Regions from separate parts of the Vibrio sp. ABH4_348 genome, predicted to be linked through region 1. Evidence: riboswitches for the same ligand, from Rfam matches in the RefSeq annotation. Region 1 holds a riboswitch; the other holds the start of a gene.

Evidence for each region. Region 1 has a riboswitch for cyclic di-GMP ahead of gbpA (N-acetylglucosamine-binding protein GbpA). Riboswitches for the same ligand answer to the same signal wherever they lie in the genome.
Region 2: another riboswitch for cyclic di-GMP. It lies ahead of ACXAFJ_RS04205 (TfoX/Sxy family DNA transformation protein); the one in region 1 lies ahead of gbpA (N-acetylglucosamine-binding protein GbpA).

The regions. Positions count from the first base shown of each region.
Region 1 covers NZ_JBSWVW010000001.1:534,113-541,975, forward strand. The annotation lists gene ACXAFJ_RS02490 (DUF3549 family protein) at 1-288, opposite strand, end outside; gene ACXAFJ_RS02495 (YqcC family protein) at 364-684, shown strand; gene truC (tRNA pseudouridine(65) synthase TruC) at 672-1,424, shown strand; gene gbpA (N-acetylglucosamine-binding protein GbpA) at 1,487-2,959, opposite strand; cyclic di-GMP riboswitch class I at 3,039-3,120, opposite strand; gene ACXAFJ_RS02510 (GGDEF domain-containing protein) at 3,353-4,414, opposite strand; gene ACXAFJ_RS02515 (hypothetical protein) at 4,631-5,038, shown strand; gene ACXAFJ_RS02520 (histidine ammonia-lyase) at 5,107-6,048, opposite strand; gene dxs (1-deoxy-D-xylulose-5-phosphate synthase) at 6,274-7,863, opposite strand, start outside.
Region 2 covers NZ_JBSWVW010000001.1:905,493-913,355, forward strand. The annotation lists gene glgC (glucose-1-phosphate adenylyltransferase) at 1-1,008, shown strand, start outside; gene glgA (glycogen synthase GlgA) at 998-2,455, shown strand; gene ACXAFJ_RS04190 (alpha/beta fold hydrolase) at 2,626-3,450, shown strand; gene ACXAFJ_RS04195 (putative signal transducing protein) at 3,468-3,779, opposite strand; gene ACXAFJ_RS04200 (TVP38/TMEM64 family protein) at 3,790-4,464, opposite strand; gene ACXAFJ_RS04205 (TfoX/Sxy family DNA transformation protein) at 4,660-5,250, opposite strand; cyclic di-GMP riboswitch class I at 5,355-5,470, opposite strand; gene purR (HTH-type transcriptional repressor PurR) at 5,660-6,664, opposite strand; gene elyC (envelope biogenesis factor ElyC) at 6,904-7,707, opposite strand; gene cmoM (tRNA uridine 5-oxyacetic acid(34) methyltransferase CmoM) at 7,820-7,863, shown strand, end outside.

The sequences.
Region 1 (7,863 bases):
GGCTTCCAATACATATTTGATAAAGTTACTGGTATCAGCTGGCTTGATCAGACCGCGTTCATCTAACTCAAATTTAAGAAACCAAATCCAAGGTTGTTGGTCTTGGTTCCAATAGACTACCGCTAAGTGGGCCTTACGTTGGCTAGGAAACGGGTAGGCTTGTTTACCTTGTTCAATATTCTCAAAGTCTCGAGCCTCAATTGGGCAAATTCGACGTCCTAAATCGAATACCTGGTAATTATTTTCACTGTGAGTAAGCAGTGCGGTTAGCGTTTTAAGAGCTTCCATTTTTCCGAGTTCCGAGAGGTTTTAAAAATAAAGTGGTATTCTACCCACCTTTTTACCGCTGTGGATAACAAAAGCGTGAATAAGCGTAACTCAATGGTCATAACTCAGCTTCAAGCGTTACGAATGGCGTTGTCGGAAGCCAACCTCTGGAGCCCTACTAAACCTGAAAGTGCGGCGTTGCGTAGCGGTGTCCCTTTTGCCGCCGATGCATTACAGCCAGAGCAGTGGTTGCAATGGGTGTTCATTCCTAAGTTTAGCGAAATCATTGAATCTGATTCGCCTTTGCCACTTGGGTTTGAAATGACGCCTTATTTCGATGAGGTTTGGAAAGAGCAGCAGAATGTAAGCCAAGTTCTATCTATTATCAAAGAGATCGATACCCTGTGTCAGAAGTAGAATCCCCATCCGATTTTGAATTGGAAATAGTTTATCAAGATCAATGGCTGGTAGCGGTAAACAAACCGGCAGGCATGTTGGTTCACCGCAGTTGGTTAGACAAACATGAAACTCGCTTTGTCATGCAGACGCTGAGAGACCAAATAGGACAACACGTTTTCCCCGTTCATCGTTTAGATAGACCGACTTCAGGTGTGTTGTTATTTGCGCTTTCTAGTGAAGTTGCCTCGCAGTGCATGCCGATCTTTGCCGAACACAACATTGAAAAGACATACCACGCGATTGTACGAGGGTGGATTACGGAAGCCGCTCGCTTAGACTATGCGCTGAGTGTTGAGCATGACAAAATTGCCGACAAGTTTGCGACTCAGGAAAAAGAGGCGCAGTCTGCAATTACCGATTATCGTTCTTTGGAAAAGGTAGAAGTGCCACACTCAACCGGAAGGTACCCAACCAGCCGTTACAGTTTGATTGAACTCAAGCCACTGACGGGACGAAAACACCAACTTAGGCGGCATATGCACCACCTAAGTCACCCGATTATCGGTGATACTAGCCACGGAGATGGTCGTCATAATCGCTTGTATCGAGAGCACTACGACATTCATCGATTATTGCTGCACGCGACGAGTCTAGCGTTTAAGCATCCGGTGACCAATGACGCGATCAAGATTGAAGCGGGTTTTGATGAAAATTGGTTACGGCTTTTTGAAAGCTTTCATTGGTCAGCTCCCAAATAAACCCAATCCAGAAAAAGAAGCCCGAACCTTGGTTCGGGCTTCTTGTTTGTTGGCGTGCGCTTTTAGTGAGCGTGAACTTCTTCCCAGGCCATAGTCCAATACAAACCTACACCGGGTTCAAATTGGTTCGACCCCGCAGAGTACTGCACACAGTAGCCGTTGTTTGGCCAAGGCTTACACTGATAGTTTTTACCGTTTTTGGGTTGGAAAACCACCGTGCCTGCTTTATAGCTTGTTAGGCTGTCAGGGAAGGTGTATTCCGCACTACCTGGGTTACCTCCTGGGTTGTCACCACCACCCGGCTCCCCTGGATTGGTATCTTGGTTGAAGATGTTTAGGTGAAAGCCTTTTTGAGCTTGAGAGCCGTTCTCCGCCAAGTGACTTACTGTCAAGTTGTAGTGGCCGGCTTTGGCATTTGGATACGGCAATTCAAAAGCGGTGTGTCCCACCTCAACTTGTTTTTCCAACTTGGCAACAGTATGAGTACCTTGATTGAGCGTCACGGTTACTTTTGCTGCCATATCGGTATCAAAATTAAACGCAAAGTTAACCGCGTCATTTTCGACAAAGTATCGATGCCCAATGCCCGTGATAGAAACATTGGCGGCGGGAGGCGGCGCTATTTTATAGCCAATTTCTACGCGCTCTATGCCAGAACCTGACTGAGCGTAGATTTCATTTTTACCGGAAATCGGTTGAACCTGATTGTCTTTATCCAGTAGTCCCGCTTGCATCCAAGATTGGCTTTGATTGATTTTTTCCGCAAGTAGCTTAGGCCAGGTGTTTTTGTCTCCTTGCTGAGCCGTTTCAATCAAAAGCTCTACAGCGAGTGACGTGATTTCACCTGAGCCACTAAATACGCGAGCAATCGCTTTGTCGCCGACGGCCAAGTCATGACTGGCATGGATGTCACCCACATCATTCCATTGCACGTCCCCGGCATTGCCATTATCGATCATCACATCGATAACATTGTAAAAACTCATTGGCGTATCGCCGACATCCCACACCCCCATCACAATGTGGTAACCGCTGCGATCAGCAGGAACATTACACAAATGAGTCAAGGTACGTGGTGGCTGTCTAAAGTTGCCTGAATAGCTACAAAATGGCACAGACTCAAACTGCGCGCGAGTGAGCGGTTGGTTGGGGTTCCAATCTTTTTTGGTGATGAAATAGCGCCAATCGCGAGTTGAGTGAGCGGCAGTAAAAGTCCAAGTAAACTCGTTGGCGCCTGATTTTATAGGGCGTTTAGTCCAGCGGTTTACCGTCTGTGCATCCAGAGGCGAGAATACGCGCAACCCCGCGCTCGCTAATTGGCCGTCAGCTGGGCCCGTTTCAGGGTAGCGATCTACCCCTTCTAAACTTTGAGGTTCATAAACGACAGAACCACAACTGGTATTTTCGCCTTTGCGACACAGAAAACCACGCGATTCAGGTTTGCTGATGTAACCGTGGGCATAGGTGGTGGTTGAGAAACTTGAAAGTGTACCTGCGGCAATAATTGGTAAGCAGGTGAGAATGGCTTTTTTCATACGGGTCCTTGTTATCTTGATAATCGACAACTGTACGGACAAGACCTGAGGTGAGACATGGCAAGAGGCCCATTGTTTCTATTGCAACCCCGCTGTCATAGCTATGCCGTAGACCGGTGGCTTTGCGTCCTGCACTTTCGAACAGTTTGCCGATGTGAATTGAAATAAACACTGATACACAAGACGTTTTGAATTGTGTGAGCTGCAGTGATTCAAATCTTAAAAGCAGGGCGACTATATATGCGATTTGGTAATGAAAGAAAGGCTTTATCGGTACGTTGGGTTATAAAATGGAGCAATGTTCCAGTTTTGTTTTAAGCTATTGTAAATATTGTAAATAAATATCAATTTAGCTCGCAAAAATCGTTGGCTTAAAAGATACGTTTTGTGTCTCTAATTCAAAAAGGTTGTTTTACATTGTCCTTTTCCAGCGGCTTTAGCGTCGTACATTGCTTGATCAGCTGCTTTTTTTAACACTTCTAATCTAGTGTCTGGGTTTGTTGTGAATGCTATACCAATCGATGCGGAAACATTGAAATTATCACCGCTTAGCGAATTTAGTGATTTGATTTTAAGAATAATATTTTCAGCGGTATAAATGGATTTCTCTAGTGTCGTTTGGCAAACAGCGACAAGAAATTCATCACCACCCAATCTGCAGCTCCATCCAGTTTCTTTGCATTGCGTATGGATTACATTGGCAACCGCTTTTAAGCACTCGTCACCTATGTCGTGCCCCTTAGAGTCATTAAGCTGTTTAAATCCATCGAGGTCGATAAACAAAAGTGATACTGGTGAAGAGGGTGTGCACATTCTGCTGCGAAACGCTCTGAAGTTCATCATATTAGTTAATTCATCATGCTCAGCTTGATGCATTAACTGTTTTTTTTGTTGTTGAAGTTTCAAAAGCGATAGGCGCAAGCGTTCTCGGTAGCTAATGAGCGTGTAGCCTGTTATCCAAACACATAATGTTAGACAAAAGCCATAAACCAACCAGTGTTTGTATGAGTATAGTAAGGCATCAACATTAACCTGATAGCTTAGCTTTCCATCGATAAACAAATAGGCAATAAAAGCAATGCTGCAAGGGACTGTAGCTAGAACATAGAGGAAAACCCTAGGAGAACTGAACAGTGCCAGTATGAATATAGCTATTGGCAGAAAGTAAACAGAACCAGCCAATGGGCCTAAAGTAAGAAAACCTGCCAAGAAGATCAAAATATTAACGCTGAAAAGCGAAATTGCACAATACTTGATTGAAAGCTTGGATGAAGATATTGCTAGCGTTATCAAACAGAGAACCAACGCCAGTTGTATAGCGTCACGGTTTGACCATCCGAGTTCTTCAGTTCTTAAAACAGATAAAGCCAAAGTGATCAGAGACAACGACGCTTCGAGCCAACAAATCAGATGAATAATCTTTCTGTTTAGTAGTGAGTCAGTGTCTAAGGTCATAGATTATCCACGTTATAAGCGACCAATATTCAAAGTGGAGGTTGGTCAATGTCTTACTAATGAGAATTCGATCTTAACATTTTGTTTTGATATAGATAATGATTGAATCGTAAGTAAATGATTATAAAATTTGTGACCAGCGTCTTGTCTAGCAGTATAGCTGAAAGACCTAAGGAGATTGGCTCAAGGATTGAACTCATTGTTTTTGGAAATACTATGACTGTTAAATTCCTAGCTGTTTCATTTCTCACCGTATCTATTGTAGGTTGCACGGGCCTCAAGTATTCAAACGTTAAACTATCGGAAGCCGATAAGTTAACTTTGTGTGATATGTCTTACAATAGTGAAGAGGCATCCAACCAATATCGAGCTCGCTTGGAGTTAGAGATGCGAGGCGAAAATTGGCAATCAGGCGATTGTCAGTATTTTGCTAGAGATGAAAAAACGAGAAGAGCCCAAACCGGTATGCCAGTGCCGTTGCCAATACACGAGCCGTCTTGGGATAAACGTGCTAAGGCTTTCAATCAGGCCAAAGATTCGGCGGTGCCGAGTTCTGTAAGCGAGTCCTCAGAAGCCACTTTTGAAATTAATGCTGACACCATTAAAAAATGGCTAGACTTTTAAGTTAATAAGTCTCTGAATTAAAGAGCCATCTCTAAGAAAAGAGATGGCTTTTTTTATTGGATTGGCCGTTAGTTGGTGAGATGCCACTTCTTAATATAATCAGCAAGAGGTTTGAAAGCTGGGTTAGACCAATTAATCGCATTAGCGGTACCTTGACCTATTAACCCTGTGTTTTGAAACACTGTACCACTAGAGCCTTTAAGCTCTCCAATTTCAGCTTTGCTTGGGTCGAGCATATATTCATAGGCAAGCCCAATAATCGCCCCTGGGTTTAAATCAGAGTTCAAGCTATGAATTGGGTCTAAGCTACCTTTACCTTCGGTATCTTCCGAGCTTATTGGGCAAGTATTTGCTAGGAGTTGTCCATTGCCATAGTTACAAGGATTGTAAAGTAAATGTTCAGGGAGACCAGATGACGCTTGGACGGAGAGGATAGCTAAGAAGGCTTGATAGGCCGCCTTAAGTTCAACGCCAGCTGTCGTATTGCTATTTCCGTCAATGTAATAATCAAATAGTTGAATCAACTTTTGGTAAGTTGTTAATTTCAGCGTTTCGTCTTTCCCAGCAAGGTTGGTGTAGACCAACTCGATACCATCTAGGACTTTAGGTACGCCATTTCTTGAGTTCATGCTGTCTGCAAGTTTGAGAACAAAACTGTCGTAAGTACTCGGTGAGCTTGGGTTTGGTTCATCAGCCATCAATCCAATAACAATTCGTTTTTGATTGTAGAGAGCTCTTGTTTGGTTACTCGATTTTGAAAAGTATTGAGATACTTGGTCTTTAACGCGTTGATGTTGCTCATCGGTGATTCCGGTATCAAGTTTTAATACGTAAACTCCTGTTTTAAAATGACAATTTGGCACATCAATGTCTGAGGTACAATTTTCGACAGAGCTGTAAATGTTGACGGTGCTTTGCGGGGAATCTGTGGAAGCTTGGTCAACATTGCACGCAGTTAGAAGAAGAGAAACTGCAAAGGTGGAAAGGTTACGATAAAAGTGTAATTTCATAAGTTACTGCATATCACTCAATCTAGACTCCTTAATGATTGAGTAAATTTCGTTTGTGGCGTTGGTAAATCCCACTCCAACGACTTAGAGTTAGTTTATTATTTCAAGGTGTAAAATAAATGAGAATAATCAAAAAAATGAGTGTTTTGAGGGGGTAATAGTTCTTTTTTGGAAATAAAAACGCCCGGTGTAAAACCGAGCGTTAAGTTGAGAGCTTGGTAAAAACTACTTGTCCAAATATCGTTGAATTTGCTTTTGTATACCGGGGGCATCCAGCTCAAGTTCAGCGTACACTTGTTGCTGTGTACCTTGGGCAATAAACTTGTCAGGTAAGCCTAAGTTAAGCGTTGGTACCATGAGCTTTTCTTTCATTAAGAATTCAATAACGCCTGCACCAGCGCCACCAGCAATCGCATTTTCTTCAACCGTAACCAACACATCATGATCGGCCGCTAACTGTCGGATTAACGCTTCGTCTAGTGGTTTAGCAAATCGCATATCGGCAACAGTGGCATTGATTTCTTGCGCCGCGAGTTCGGCATCGTGTAGGAAAGTACCAAAGTTTAGAATGGCAACCTTCTCGCCTTGGCGGGTAATCCGTCCTTTTCCTATTTCAAGCTCGCTGAACTCAGCTTGAATCTCTGTGCCCGGACCAGTTCCACGTGGATAACGAACGGCGCTTGGGCCTTGGTGTTGATGGCCGGTGTAAAGCATTTGACGGCATTCATTTTCATCACTTGGCGTCATGATCACCATGTTAGGAATACATCGCATAAAGCTAATATCGAATGCACCTTGGTGAGTTTGCCCATCAGCACCGACGATACCAGCGCGATCGATGGCGAACATCACAGGTAAATCCATGATGGCCACATCGTGAATAAGCTGATCATACCCGCGCTGCAAGAAGGTCGAGTAGATCGCAACAATAGGGTGGTACCCGGAAATGGCCATACCCGTCGCTAGTGTAACAGCGTGTTGCTCGGCAATAGCGACGTCAAAGTACTGATTTGGGAATTCCTTGGAGAAACGCACCATACCAGAGCCTTCACGCATTGCCGGTGTGATTGCCATCAGCTTGTCGTCTTTAGCTGCCATATCACACAAGAAATCGCCAAAGATCTTGGAGTAAGTAGGACCTAAAGCCGGAGCCTTGGTTAGGCTCGACACTTTCGGGTCAAACTTTGGTACCGCGTGATAGCCGATTGGGTCTTTTTCCGCAGGCTCGTAGCCCTTGCCCTTTTTGGTCATAATATGTAAAAACTGCGGACCTTTTAGCTCTCGCATGTTTTTCAATGTTTTGACCAGTTCGTTAACATCATGCCCATCTACAGGGCCAATGTAGTTAAAGCCGAGCTCTTCGAATAACGTGCCTGGCACTACCATGCCTTTTAGGTGCTCTTCAGTCCGACGTACTAGCTCCTTGATCGGCGGCACGCCTGATAATACCTTTTTGCCACCTTCTCGAATCGAGGTGTATAAGCTGCCAGAAAGAACTTGCGCAAGGTGGTTATTAAGAGCGCCTACATTTTCAGAAATTGACATTTCGTTGTCGTTCAGGATAACAAGCAAGTTGTCTGGGTGAACATCACCAGCGTGATTCATGGCTTCAAATGCCATACCAGCGGTGATGGCACCATCACCAATAATACTGACTACTTTGCGATCTTTTCCTTCACGTTGAGCACCGATTGCCATGCCTAATGCCGCACTGATCGAAGTAGAGGAGTGGCCTACGGACAAGGTGTCGTACTCACTTTCTTCACGCCAAGGAAACGGGTGCAATCCACCTTTTTGTCTGATAGTGGGTAGTTG
Region 2 (7,863 bases), 370 kb from region 1:
GGCTGGAATATTAATGGTATTACTGATCGATTTATCGATCCGATTCCCGCGCAAATGCGAACTGGTAAGCGTTGGTATGAAGGTACTGCAGATGCCATATACCAAAATTTGAGATTTATGGAGTTGGCAGAACCCGACCAAGTTTGCATATTTGGCTCTGACCATATCTATAAAATGGATATTCGCCAGATGCTTGATTTCCACAAGCAAAATCAGGCCGCACTTACGGTTTCCGCTATTCGTGTGCCTATCGAAGAAGCGCATCAGTTTGGGGTGATTGAAGTGGATACAGATCACCGCATGATAGGATTTCAGGAAAAGCCTGAAAAACCCAAGTCGATACCCAATGATCCAAGACACGCGTTAGTGTCTATGGGTAATTATATTTTCGAAGCAGATAGTCTGTTCCGTGAACTGATTGAAGATGCCGATAACCCAGATTCAAGCCATGATTTTGGTAAGGATATCATTCCTCACATGTTCCCAAACGGAGACGTGTTTGTTTATGACTTCGGAAAAAACAAGATAGAAGGTGAAACGGATACGGTCTATTGGCGAGATGTAGGGACCATAGATTCTTATTGGCAAGCGCACATGGATCTACTCAAAGCAGATGCACCTTTTTCTCTTTATAACCGAAATTGGTCTTTACACACTTATCACCCTCCGTTACCACCAGCAACTTTTAAAGATGCGACAAATGAGCGAGTACAAATCATTAATAGTTTGGTGTCTAATGGTAGTTTTGTACGAGGCTCAAGGATTGAAAACTCGGTTTTGGGCTTTCGGTCAAATGTCGACGCTTCCTGTAATATCCAAGACAGTATCTTTTTAGGTGATGTCAAAATAGGGCGCGGTTGTACCTTAAACAAAGTCATTTTAGATAAAGATGTTGAAATAGCACCGGGCACAAAAATTGGTGTAGATACCGAGGCGGACAAAGCCATGTATCATGTTTCTGAAAATGGTGTGGTGGTTATTCCGAAAGGGGCAAAAGTTGGTTACTGATTGTTTTAGTGTGTTGTTTGTTGCGTCCGAAGTCGATGGTTTGATTAAAAGTGGTGGGTTGGCTGATGTAGCACGTTCACTACCTCAAGCGCTTAACTCTGCTGGGCACGACGTCAGAATTTGTTTGCCGTACTACCAAGCGATTCAATGTGAGAGTAAGCGACTGGTTATTGAAACTCAGCTTGAGGCCTGGCCATTCACCAGCTACAAAGTTTGGTTTACTGAGTTAGGTAATACACAGGTCTATCTCATCGAGTGCCCCCAATATTTTGACCGTCCCGAAATGTATGCCGAAAAAAATATCGCCTATGCCGATAATGGCGAGAGGTTCGCTTTTTTTTCTGCGGCAAGTCTAGATATGCTGCCTAAAATCGACTTTCGCCCATCGGTGATTCACGCAAATGATTGGCACACAGGATTAATCCCTTATTTTCTTAAGGAGCGCTACCGCAGTCACAACTTCTACTCATCAATACGGACAGTGTTGACTATCCATAACGCGGTTTTTAAAGGTGTGTTTGGATATGAGCAGCTGGAGTGTATCCCCGAATTTAAACAAAAACGGGTACCTGAGGCTGCAATTTCTGCGGATAGCCTGTCATTTCTCAAAGCTGGAGTGATGACAGCAGACAAAATCAATGCAGTGAGTCCATCGTATGCACGGGAGTTAACCAGTGATTTGGGCAGTCACGGAATGGGCAAAGAATTCCAACAACGCTCCGCTGACCTTACCGGTATTTTGAATGGTTGTGACTATTCTACTTGGCATCCTGAGCACGATTCTTACTTGGCCCAAGCTTACAATCATGATTTGGTGAGCTTTCGATTGGGTAAAAAAGTGAATAAGCGAGCTCTGCGAGCGGAAGTGGGATTACCGCAGACACAGGTTCCATTGTTTGGCATGGTATGTCGCTTAACCAATCAAAAAGGGCTGCATTACCTTATTCCAATTCTAGAGCCGTTTCTGCGCCATCAGGTTCAGGTCATCATAGTTGGCACTGGCGACCCGGTGATTGCCAGTCAGCTGCGACAACTGGCTGAACGTTTCCCGAAATCATTGCAGTTTATTGAAGCTTATGACGAAAGATTGGCTCATTTAGTGGAAGCAGGTAGTGACTTCTTTCTAATGCCTTCTGAGTTTGAGCCTTGTGGTCTAAATCAAATATACAGCTTGGCGTATGGTACGACCCCAATTGTCAGAGCGGTAGGGGGGCTCAAAGATACCGTGTCTGACTATTTTGGGGATGCTGATAATGGAACTGGATTTTCGTTCGAAGAGCCGAGTCCACAAGCCTTGTTGTTAACATTGCTCAGAGTGACACTACTCTTTGAACAAGAGCATGAAAATATTGAACAGATACAAAGGCGTGGAATGACACAAGATTTTAGCTGGGAACAATCCGCCCTACAGTATACGAACTTGTATAGCAGTGCCCTTAGCGGATAGTCGATAACAAGAGCGGTGACGGTCTTTAGTAGAACGTTGCCGATTCTTGATGACTGGGATGAACTTTAAACTTTGGCCTTGGCTGACAAGCGTCAATACTTGTTGAACCTCGCTTCTTGAAGCAACTTGGGTATATACTTGAACTAAGATTTAGTTCGCAGAGAGTTGTTGTGAGCACCGCAAACCCTTCATTACTTTTTCATCGCACCTATACACACCCACAAAGCCAAGAGTGGGTGGTTTTTATACATGGTGCTGGTGGTAGCTCGTCTATTTGGTTTAAACAGCTTAAAGCGTATAAAGAACGTTTTAATGTGCTCTTGGTTGATCTGAGAGGACATGGCAAATCGAATCAACTGCTTGCTGATTTGATGCAAAATCGCTACACATTTAAAACCGTATCCGATGATATCTTGCAGGTTCTCGACTATTTAAAAATCACTCGAGCTCATTTTGTTGGTATGTCTTTAGGGACCATCATTGTTAGAAATTTAGCGGAAATCGCACCACAACGTGTTAAGACTATGGTGTTGGGTGGTGCGGTTACGCGGTTAGATATTCGTTCTCAATTTTTGGCGCATGTCGGAAACTTAGGTAAGCACATCATTCCATACATGTGGTTGTATCGATTGTTCGCTTTCATCGTCATGCCGCAAAAAAATCAACGTGAGTCTCGACACCTCTTTATTCGCGAAGCCAAAAAGCTGTGCCAGAAAGAATTTAAACGTTGGTTTTCTATGGCGTTTGATGTCAATCCATTGATGCGGTATTTCAGAGAAAAACCTATCGCCATTCCGACACTCTATGTCATGGGAGATCGCGATTATATGTTTCTTACCCCGGTGCGTGACATGGTGAACCGACACCAAATGAGTGAGTTATACGAAATTACTGACTGTGGCCATGTCTGTAATGTTGAGAAGCCTGAAGAATTTAACCAACAGAGCATCGCGTTTATCGACCGAAATACAAGGAAAACAGACCTAACGATTTGATGACTGCAAACTACCCATCAGCTAGCCGCTTTACCGCATTGCCAGCAAAAATCAAACGCCCCATCATTGTCTTCCAAGCACTTGGCACATTTCCATGATGGTCGATGTTTCGCCGATTCATATTCACTAATGAGCTTAAGAGCGTGTTGTTGATCTGATAACCGTTCAATCACGACAGTGACCGCAGTATCTTCAGAGATCGGTACTTCACCATAAATACTACTAATACCATCACCACGAACCTGGCAGTCAATACCTGCAGATTGAAGTAAGCCTTGCACAATGTAGCACTCGGTGGGGAAGGTGCTCGAGAATACTTTTAAATCCATACAAGACAAATTAATTGGCTTGTGGGCGAAGCTTGTCCATAACCCATTTACTTAAAATCGGGAAAACGCCCAAAAGTACAAAAGAGGCGATAACCGCTGGAGAGACAATACCGGACAACGAATCGATTTGCGCGAGTTGAGTGCCCGCATTGAGGTATACCGCAGTGCCAGGCAACATACCAAGCTGACTAACCAAATAGAACTTAGATGTCTTAATTGGCGTTAATCCCATCAGCAAGTTAATCGCGAAAAACGGAAAGACAGGAATAAGACGCAATGAAAACAGGTAAAAGCTACCATCTTTTTCGATACCTTGATTAATGGTTTCCAGCTTAGAGCCGAAGCGATTTTGCACCCAATCGCGCAGTAGATAACGACTGCTCCAAAACGCAATCGTTGCGCCAATGGTACTGGCAAAAGAAACCAAAACAAGACTAGAGGTAAAGCCAAAAAGAGCCGCGCCTAATAATGTGACAACTGCTGCTCCAGGAATCGAAAGCGCTGTAATTAAAATGTAGACGGTGAAGTAGATAGCCGCAGACTGCCAGAAGTTGTTCTGGATGGTTTGGCTAAAATCCTGATGGTATTGCTTGGCATTTTCCAACGTAAACAAATGGCCAAACTGTGTTGATAACACGACAATGGCAATGACTAGCAATAAAGCGACGATCAGTTTTTTATTCATAGTTCTCTCAAACAACTTACATAACACACGCTGGCTTGAACTTACTTTACAAGTAGCTCTTATCTAACCATAAAATAAGACCGAAAATCCTCAAGAAAAATTCTGTTTAATTTTCATAGTTTCACTCTATTTGCCGTGAAAACAAAAAGACCACCGATTGGTGGTCTTCAACAAAGAATACTTAAGTCATGGGACTTAGTTGACTTGATGACTGAGTTCGTCGCGTCGTTCTTGCGGTATAACAGACCAGTGTTGCCCCAATATGGCACCTTCTAGGGCCCACAGCAGTTCGACACTGACCTCCGAGGAGTGAGTCTCTTGAATTGAGCGAAACGCCTCTACAGACCCAGCGTTTTCGAGCTGTTCTACCGTTTCAATTCCCGCTTTTTTCAGCATTCTTTCAGTCGCTAAACGCAAATTAGGGAGGTCTTTAAGACGGTTTGGTTTGGCTTGTTTCTGCTCTTGCTTTTCCTGGCGGGCTGATTCCAATGCCTCTTTAGCGACAACCAGCAGTTGCTCTTCAGAATCAAGCCATTGCTGAGGGACTGCAAAGTACTTAGTGACCACAGGGAATCCACGTTTTTTGTACACGTACGGTTCCAGATCAAGTTGTTTAAATTGCTTGGTAGTTGAATTATCTGCTCGAATATGGAGTTTATTGTTAACGACAAGTGCAAACATAACTTCGTTTACAAAAATGCCAAATCCACCGAACATTGAACGAGACTTAACAGTTCCAAACTGTTCGAATAGTCTCATTGAGTCTTTGAGTATTGGTTTATCCATGCTGTAGTTTCTCGGTTCTAGCTATGCCACCAATCAGGTCCGAGAGATTAGCAAATCGATGCAAAATGAATGTCAACTGGATGTAAACAATCTGCATTTTTACCATCGGCAACCCCGCTACCTTTCTATGTTGAAGACACATACTGCAGTCATACTTCTTCACAGATTCAGGCCGGAAGCTTTGCGTCCCATCCTTTCGAATGGTTTGCCCTGTGCGTGGCGGAAATCAGTGATTAAAGGATAAAATAAAATTTTGGGTAATTATCACACTACCGTGATGCATTTGTGATTGCAGTCACAATATATTTTATGCTCATCAGTCGGTCTTGCTATTAATGCCTGTCTGTCTCTCACTTTGTGCATAAAATTGCCTAAAAACTCGCACTTTTACACTTGTATGCTAAGGCGCCTATTTCAAGCGTTTAACGGTGTCACGAACCACAATTTCAGGTTGCATTTCGAAGACTCGTTTTTCATGAGCGCGATCTTTGATGCGTTCCAATAAGATTTCAAATGCATTTTTACCCACACGACGTTTGGGTTGGTGTATGGTGGTCAAAGGCGGTGAAAAGTACTCGGCCAGTTCGATATTGTCGTAACCAATCACAGAAATATCGTCTGGGACCTTCACGCCTTTTTGTTGCAGGCGGCTCATCAAGCCAAGTGCCATAGTGTCATTGAAGCAAAAAATTGCGGTTGGCTTTTTATCCATGGCAATAATTTTGTCGGCTGCTAATACGGCAGTATCACATTCGAAATTGCCTTCCAAAATCCAATCATCTTCAACAGTCAAATTGGCTTCATTCATTGCGCGTTTAAAACCGGCAATACGTTCTTTACACGCTGCGGTTTCAAAATAGCCACTTAAACACGCAATGTCCTTATGGCCACTGTCGATGAGATATTTTGTCGCTAGATAGCCGCCTTCTTCTGAATTATCTATGATTTTGTCCGCATGTGAACTTTCTGGTCCCCAATCCATCACCACCTTCGGGATGTCTGATTGGCGATCTAACATTTCAGATAGTTCCTGAGTTAAATCAGAACACATGACTAACATGCCATCCACGCGTTTTTCAGCGAGCATACGGATGTAATCACGTTGTTTTTCATAGATACGGCCGGTGTTACACAAAATCAGAGTGTAACCTTGGCGATAACAATAACTTTCTACTCCGTCGATGACTTCTGAGAAAAATGGGTTAGTCGACTGTGTGACTAGCATGCCGATAGTACGTGTAGAATTGCATTTCAGACTGCGTGCAACTGCACTCGGCGCGTAGTTGAGTTCTTTAACGGCTTCCATCACCTTCTCTTGGGTCGCGTCCGCGACAAAACGAGTCTTGTTGATTACGTGTGACACAGTGGTCGTTGAAACGCCGGCTAAACGAGCCACGTCTTTGATGGTAGCCATAGGTTGGTCCTGTTGTGTTATGCCTTTACTCTAATAATACACCGATCGCAGCAGAGTGAATGCGATTGCAATGGGTGTTAAAGGTCTTAATGAAACAAGAAAACCGCTGTTTTCAGCGGTTTTCTCGAATTTAGCGTCAATTATTCGCAATTTTGAACGATTTTAGACATTAATCGAAACGCTGGCAATAGATTGCACGGGTGAAGTAATGCACTTTATAAATGCAATCGTTTGGCTTTTTAAACTTTGGATTCCGATGCTTCAATCACCACTTCTTCGTAGCTTGATGCCCAGTTTCGCAGTTGCTGCCAGATTCGACCCAATGTTTCGTGCCAGTATCTTTCTGTCTGCTCTAAATACTTACCTTTTGGGGTGTACTTTTCCCATGGCGCATCGATATTCTTTTGTGCCAGAAAATTGGTTGGCGCCGCATACGGGTCAAGACCAGCCGAGTTGAATTCGAGCAGGGCACGTTTCATGTGACTTGCCGACGTTACCACCACTAAACGCTTTTGCAAGACAAATGCAGCAGCTTGGCGGGCTTCTTCCCAGGTATCTTTGGCTGTCTCGAGTAAGATAATGTCGGATTTTGATACGCCAAGTGCCAGTGCAACTTTGGCCATCATTCGTGCATTACTTACTTCAGAGCCTGCCGCATAACCAGACAAGATTAGTTTTGCACCGGGGTACATGCGCAGAATTCGTATGCCTTCTGTTAGTCGCATCAAACCAGTTCGACTGAGCTCAGAAGTGGGGGGGATGTCGTCGTCGACCACATGGCCACTCCCTAATACCATCACAAAATCGATCGGTTCATCAACGGGAAAAAACGCCGAATACTGTCTTTCGAGCGGCATAAGAAGTCGAGATGAAACGGGTTGGAATGCGATAAGAAAAATACCGACAAAAGATAACAATACCACCATACAGCCCGTTTTCTGGCGAGTGGTGAACATGATTAACATCAGCCCGAAAAAACCAATGATAAGCATGGCCGGTAACGGCATAAGTAATGCTGACACTACTTTTTTCAGCTCAAACATAATCAATTAGCCCGAAAAAACATCAATTGAATGTAAAAAAAGTCGAAGGCGCTTTATTCCTGAAGCGCTTATGACAGAATAGCGGAATCCGAACCATGATAGCGCAGCACCTGTGACAGAAGACCGCAATTTCGACGACATTGCCCACAAATTTGC